Regions from separate parts of the Streptomyces sp. NBC_01217 genome, predicted to be linked through region 1. Evidence: riboswitches for the same ligand, from Rfam matches in the RefSeq annotation. Region 1 holds a riboswitch; each other region holds the start of a gene.
The links. Region 1 has a riboswitch for cyclic di-AMP ahead of OG507_RS36960 (M23 family metallopeptidase). Riboswitches for the same ligand answer to the same signal wherever they lie in the genome.
Positions count from the first base shown of each region.

Region 1 (2,236 bases):
GGCGTACCTGAAATTTCCGTGGGCGGAGCCTTCGGTGCTCGTCTCCGCATCGGGGTCCGGGAGCTGGTCCGCGAGAAATACCGCGAAACGGTCCGCCCAGCCGACGAAGGTCCCGTCCGGGCCGGGGTCGCCGACGCCCTCGGTGAAGCTGTCGCCAATCGCCGCGTACGACCCGATGACGCCATGTCGATAGTTGACGCCACGTTGATTTTTTCTCGAATCGTCTGCCACAAACGCTTATCCTGCACCGCCGAATGTGACCTACGCGACCGTAATAAGGGGTTGACGGGTGGTGAGATAGACCACCCGGTCAGGTTTTGGTAAAGGGGGAATAAGCAGAAGGGCGGTGCGCCGCCGCGCACCGCCCTTCGGTGTTGCTCAGGTGATGATGTGTGGCTCAACTGCCCGGCCGTTCGGCTCAGACGTCGATGCCGTGCGAGGCCAGGTAGGCGATCGGGTCGATGTCCGAGCCGTACGCCGGGCCCGTGCGGACCTCGAAGTGCAGGTGCGGTCCGGTGACGTTGCCGGTGGCGCCGGAGAGGCCGATCTGCTGACCGGTGCTCACGGTCCGGCCCGCGGAGACGGAGATGGAGGACAGGTGGCCGTACTGCGAGTAGCGGCCGTCGGCGTGCTTGATGACGACCTGGTTGCCGTACGCACCGCCCCAGCCGGCGGTGACGACAGTGCCGGAGGTGATGGCCTTCACGCTGGTGCCGGTGAAGACGGGGAAGTCGATCCCGGTGTGGCTGCCGCTGGACCAGTTGGAGCCGGAGGCGCGGTAGCCGGTGGTGTGGTTGCCGGGGACCGGGTGGGCGTAGTCGGAGCTGCTGGCCGGGGCGGCAGGCTTGGACTCCGTGACCGTCGCGGCCTCGGCCGGGGCGGACTTGACCGGAGCTGCCGGAGCAGCGGCGGCCGGCGCGGAGTCGCCGGACGCCTTGGCGCCGAGCGTCAGCTTCATGCCCGGGAGGATCAGGCCGGGGTCTTCGCCGACGACCGCGCGGTTGTCCTGGTACAGCTTCTGCCAGCCGCCTTCGACCTTGTGGTCGGCGGCGATCTTCGAGAGGTAGTCGCCGGAGACGACGGAGTACGTCGTGGTGGCCGCCTGCTTCAGCGCGACCGGCGTGGCCGGGGCGGCGTGCTTGGCGGCGGAGGCCGCCTTCGGGGCGGCCTGTTCCACGGCGTGGGCGCCGGTGGCACCGAGCAGCGGCAGCGCGAGGCAAGCGCCGCCGGCGCTTGCCACGGCGACGCCACGGGCGATGGTGCTGGACTTCGTACGACGGTGCTTACCCGATGCGGGCATGAACTGCTTCCTCTCCGGCGCCTGCGAGGTGAGCTGTCGGGTTCGGGCTGGAGATGCCCGGTCGCGCAGAGCGCGACTTCACCCCTAGCCGGCCGGATTTCTACGGTCGGCGGCTTACCTGGTTCCCCCGCTCCTGCCACGCGATCAGTGGGTGCGAATTCCGGACGGCGGCAGGATTGGGCGGTCCGTCCGGATTGACGGTGACCGTAAGCGAGCCGGGACGGCGATAACAAGCCTTTGGTTCCGCACCGGAATCCGATGCGGGAAATCGGCGCGGAATTCCGGTCACACTCCGTGGATCAAAGATCTTGAAATTCCGCGCCGCGCACGGAATAGCCGACCGCCCCGTCAGCACACACCGTCACGGATATGATCCCGCTCACGAGAGGGCAACCATCTCCCATACAAGCAGGGCGCATTGGGCTAAATGCACACATTACGGACATGTCACGCCTGTCGGTCACGCCGGAGCCTCAGCACCCGCGCGTCGAGATCCCCCCTCAGCCCGGTGTGCAGCCCCTGGTGCAGCAGTACCGAACCGTGGTGCACCGCACCCGTGTCCAGGCAGGTGTACGTCGCCGCGGGGTCGAGCGCGCGCAGCCTCAGGGCCGGGGGCCGCTCCCCGAATCGCTGCGCCTCCAGCCACATCAGGACCACGGTCTCGTCACCGTGGACGTACTGGACCGCGCCGAGTCCACCGCGCGGGGCGCGCAGCCGGTACAGCGCTCCATGCTGCACCACCGGCCGGATCTCCTTATAGAGATCCACCCAGGTCCGCGCCTCGGCCAGCTCCTCATCGCTCCACTCGGCGAGGTCCCCGCCGACCCCGAGCACACCGGCCATCGCGCTCACGAAGCGGAAGCGCAGCGAACTGACCCTGTCGTTGAGCTGCGTATTCGGACTGTCGGTGACCCAGGCCGCCATCACCCGGGCCGG
Region 1 is NZ_CP108538.1:8,284,308-8,286,543, reverse strand. It holds gene OG507_RS36965 (SGNH/GDSL hydrolase family protein) at 1-231, opposite strand, end outside; gene OG507_RS36960 (M23 family metallopeptidase) at 419-1,300, opposite strand; cyclic di-AMP (ydaO/yuaA leader) riboswitch at 1,304-1,460, opposite strand; gene OG507_RS36955 (alpha-galactosidase) at 1,748-2,236, opposite strand, start outside.

Region 2 (2,236 bases), 7.7 Mb from region 1:
CTGCCGACGAGCCCGGTGCGGCCCCGGCCGACGGTGAGGGAGAGCCCGTCGAAGACGGTCGTGCCGTCCGGCCACTGGAAGGACAGGCCGGAGCAGGTGAGGGAGGCGCTGGGGGTGGTGGATGTCGCCATGGTGGTCCTCGCAGTCGCAAGCGCGGTGAATGGGGGCTTCGTATGCGAGCACCACGCGGCGACCGAACCGTGAGGGAGGTGCGGCGGTCCGAAAGGTCGAGGGACGGCTCATGCACCAAGGTCGCATCCACGCGGGGTCACGGGCAGGACAGAACACTGCTACTGCGTGACGGGCGTACGGCTTCGGCCGTACGGCGCGATGATCGCGAACCTCAGATGCGCAACGTCCACCTCTATCGGAGACAACAGAACCGCTGAAAACGATAGCGACCGGGAGAGCGGACGGCAAAGCCCTTTCGTCGTGCGCGGGGAGTGAGGGGGAGTGCGACGAGCGGGCGCGGCCAGCGGGCCACCCCGGGTGGGCCTGTTCGGTGGCGGTCGGCCCCGAGCACGCGAAGCAGTGGGCAAATGTCCGAGTATGGGCGATTTGCTTGGAAATGATATTTAGGTTAATAAAGGTGTCTATTGGGGCTCTTGTGGCCTTTGAGTTCCACCCGAATTGCACCTTTTATGCACTCAGTGGCGTGAGTCACTTTCGGAGTTCAAGACGGCGCGGTGCGCGGCCCGGTTCCCTTCTGTGTAAAGAAATTTCACTTCTCGATGTGAGGTGGATTACTTCCAATTACCTGATTCGATCTTGCAAATGAATTGTGATCAACAAATAGGGGCTTGTTCCATTCGGTGTTTCTCGCCTACGGTCACGGTCAATCCGGACGGAACGCCGAATCCTGCCGCCGTCCGGCAATCCGACCACTCACGTACGGCAGGAGCGGGGGACCCAGGTAAGCCGCCGACCCGGTATACGGAACGGCTCGGGGTTAAGTCGCATTCCCATGCGGCCAGACATCTCCAGTCTGAACCCGACAGCTCACCTCGTAGGCGACGGAGAGGAATTCGCCATGTCCGCAACGGGTAACCATCGTCGTCGCAAGTCCACTTCGCTGTCTCGCGGTCTCATCGCCGCGACCACGGGCGGAGCCGCTCTCGTGCTGCCGCTGATCGGTGCCGGATTCGCCTCCGCCGCTCCGGCGCAGACCGTCACCGCCGAAAACGCCGCCGTGTCCACCGTCGCCCCCGTCAAGGAAAAGGCCGCGCAGGCGGCCACGCCCACCACCTATTCCGTGGTCGCGGGCGACACCCTTTCCAAGATCGCAAAGGGGTATTCCGTCAGCGGTGGCTGGCAGAAGCTGTACGAGGACAACCGGGCGACCATCGGCGCCAACCCCGCGCTGATACTCCCGGGCATGAAGCTGACCATCGGCGCCAAGGCTGCCGCGGGTGCATCCACCGTGAACGCCGTTGCTGCCCCGGCCACCACCCCGGCCCCGGCCGCGTCGACCGTGAAGTACACGAACGACCTGGACGGCTGGATCAAGGAGTCGCTGGCCGTCATGGCCAAGAACGGCATACCCGGCAGCTACGACAGCATCCACCGCAACATCATGCGCGAGTCCTCGGGCAACCCCCGCGCCATCAACAACTGGGACTCCAACGCCGCCAAGGGCACGCCGTCCAAGGGCCTCCTGCAGGTCATCGACCCCACCTTCAGCGCCTACCACGTGCCCGGTACGTCGATGGACATCTACGACCCGGTAGCCAACATCACCGCGGCGTGCAACTACGCCGCCGACAGGTACGGCTCGATCGACAACGTCTTCGGAGCCTACTGACCTGCAGCAGCACCGATGGCGGTCCAGGACCGACGGGTGCCGAGAGGCCGAACAGGCCCCTCGGAAGCGATCGCACCCGCCGGTCAGGGGCCGCCTTTCGGCTGCTCACCCGTGTGAGCGGCGTGCGGAGGCGACGCTAGACGCCGCGCCGGGCGGAGCCGGGAACGGACACATGGCCGGCGAGCCAGGACAGCAGGGGCTCCAGCTCCTTCGCCGCTTCGAGCACGGCGCCGACCAGCGCCGACGTGTCCTGCGCGCAGTCCCCGCCGAGGGGACGGGCGGCGCGGACCGAGCGGTACCGGAGCAGGTCGGCACGGGGATGACCGGCGTCATGACCGCGTGGCACGCGCTTCATGGTGTCCCCGGTGATCTCGTACCCCCGCTCCTCCAGTGTCCCGATGGCGCGGACCAGCTCGGGGCCACTGCCCTGTGCGG
Region 2 is NZ_CP108538.1:623,649-625,884, reverse strand. It holds gene OG507_RS02545 (ATP-binding cassette domain-containing protein) at 1-131, opposite strand, end outside; cyclic di-AMP (ydaO/yuaA leader) riboswitch at 841-1,028, shown strand; gene OG507_RS02540 (transglycosylase SLT domain-containing protein) at 1,031-1,801, shown strand; gene OG507_RS02535 (DUF2461 family protein) at 1,938-2,236, opposite strand, start outside.
Region 2: linked by a shared signal. The riboswitch ahead of OG507_RS02540 (transglycosylase SLT domain-containing protein) and the one ahead of OG507_RS36960 (M23 family metallopeptidase) in region 1 are both predicted to bind cyclic di-AMP.

Region 3 (2,236 bases), 1.5 Mb from region 1:
CCGCGCCAGGGCAGCGAGGAGACGGTGGAGCGGATCGACTCGGCAGCCGTGCGCGCCTTCTTCGACGCCTATGTCCGGCCGTCCACGGCGACCGCCGTGGTCGTCGGAGACCTCACCGGCATCGACCTGGACGCCCTGCTCGCGGACACCCTCGGGGACTGGTCGGGAGACACCGCCGAGCCCCGCCCCGCCCCGCCGATCACCGCCGACGACACCGGCCGAGTGGTGATCGTCGACCGCCCCGGCGCGGTGCAGACGCAGCTGCTGATCGGCCGGATCGGCGCCGACCGGCACGACAGCGTGTGGCCGGCCCAGGTGCTGGGCACGTACTGCCTGGGCGGCACGCTCACCTCCCGGCTGGACCGTGTGCTGCGCGAGGAGAAGGGCTACACCTACGGCGTACGGGCCTTCGCCCAGGTGCTGCGGTCCTCGGCCCCGGATTCCGCCTCGGGGGCGACCGGTGCCGCGATGCTCGCCATCAGCGGATCGGTGGACACGGAGTCCACCGGACCGGCGCTGGAGGACCTGTGGACGGTCCTGCGGACCCTGGCGGCCGAGGGGCTGACCGATGAGGAACGCGAGACGGCCGTACAGAACCTCGTGGGTGTCGCGCCGCTGAAGTTCGAGACGGCGGCCTCGGTGGCCGGCACCCTCGCCGACCAGGTCGAGCAGCACCTCCCGGACGACTACCAGGCTCAGCTGTACGCCCGGCTCGCGGAGACCGGCACGGTCGAGGCGACCGCTGCGGTGGTCAACGCCTTCCCGGGCGACCGGCTGGTCACGGTCCTCGTCGGTGACGCGGCGCGGATCGAGGAGCCCGTCCGGGCCCTGGGCATCGGAGAGGTGTCGGTGGTCACCGGCTGACGGACGTACCCGTCGCGGGTGCCGGGTGCCGGGTGCCGGGTGCCGGGTGCCGGGTGCCGGGTGCCGGGTGCCGGGCGGCGCAGGCCGTACAGGCCCGTGCCGGCTGATCCCTCGGCCCACCATATGCCTGCATATCGGGACAAGAGGAAGACCCTTGTGAGCTGGATCTCACCAGGGCCTTCCTCTTTGTCCTTTATGTGGGGAATATTGCCCGCTTGCCCTGTGGGATGCGCTACAAAGCGGCCTGTCCGTTTGGTGAATGAAAGTGACCCCGCCTAGCGTCGGCTGGGCTGCCTGTCACTCGTATGCCGCATCCGCGACGTACCGGGCAGCCATCGCCGAGTCCCCGTCAGGCGCGAGCCTGGGGAGCCGGGGACCCACGCAGTCCCTGGGGTGAATCGGATGCCTGAGCCTCACCGAGGCCGGGGCGTCCGTAGGAGACCTTCCTGCTCCGAACCCGTCAGCTAACCCGGTAGGCGAGAAGGAAGGAAAGGATCAGCCCCCTCATGGCGTTCACCCGTGCCACCGGGAAGCATCGTGCCCCGAACCGACTGACGCGCAGGAGCGCGAAGATCGTCGGCGTCGCGGCCCTGGCCACCACCGGCGTCATCGGCGGTGTGGCCTCTCCGGCCCTCGCCGCGGACACCTCCGTCAGCGAGACCGGTCTGAACGAGATCATCGCCATCGAGGGCGCCCTCGCGGACCGGATCGACGCCCAGGCCGCCGTGCAGCAGCGCCAGGCCGATGTCGCCGCGAAGGCGAAGGCGCAGGCCCAGCTGAAGGTCGAGGCCGCGAAGAAGGCCGAAGTCAAGAAGAAGGCGGCGGCGAAGGCCAAGGCCGACGCGAAGCGCGCAGCCGAGGCGCGCGCCGAGAAGACCCGTGCCGCCCGGTCCGCCGAGCGCACCCGCCTGGGCCTGTTCCAGCTCCCGGTCGCCGGTTCGTACGTCACCACCGGCTACAAGTCCAGCGGCTCGCTCTGGTCCTCCGGCAGCCACTCGGGCATCGACTTCCACGCCGCGTCCGGCAGCTCCGTCGTCGCTGTCGGCGCCGGTACCGTCGTCGAGGCCGGCTGGGGCGGCGCGTACGGCAACAACATCGTGCTCCGGATGACGGACGGCACGTACACGCAGTACGGCCACCTCTCCTCGATCGGCGTCTCCGTCGGCCAGAGCGTCGACGCGGGCCGGCAGATAGGCCTCTCCGGCTCGACCGGCAACTCCACCGGACCGCACCTCCACTTCGAGGCCCGGACCACTCCCTCGTACGGCTCCGACATGGACCCCGTCGCGTACCTGCGCGCCCACGGCGTCAACGTCTGACCGACGCTCCGCCCGCAGCACCCCTTCGAAGGCCCCGGCGGCATGCCGGGGCC
Region 3 is NZ_CP108538.1:6,758,679-6,760,914, forward strand. It holds gene OG507_RS30205 (M16 family metallopeptidase) at 1-864, shown strand, start outside; cyclic di-AMP (ydaO/yuaA leader) riboswitch at 1,191-1,357, shown strand; gene OG507_RS30210 (M23 family metallopeptidase) at 1,371-2,183, shown strand.
Region 3: linked by a shared signal. The riboswitch ahead of OG507_RS30210 (M23 family metallopeptidase) and the one ahead of OG507_RS36960 (M23 family metallopeptidase) in region 1 are both predicted to bind cyclic di-AMP.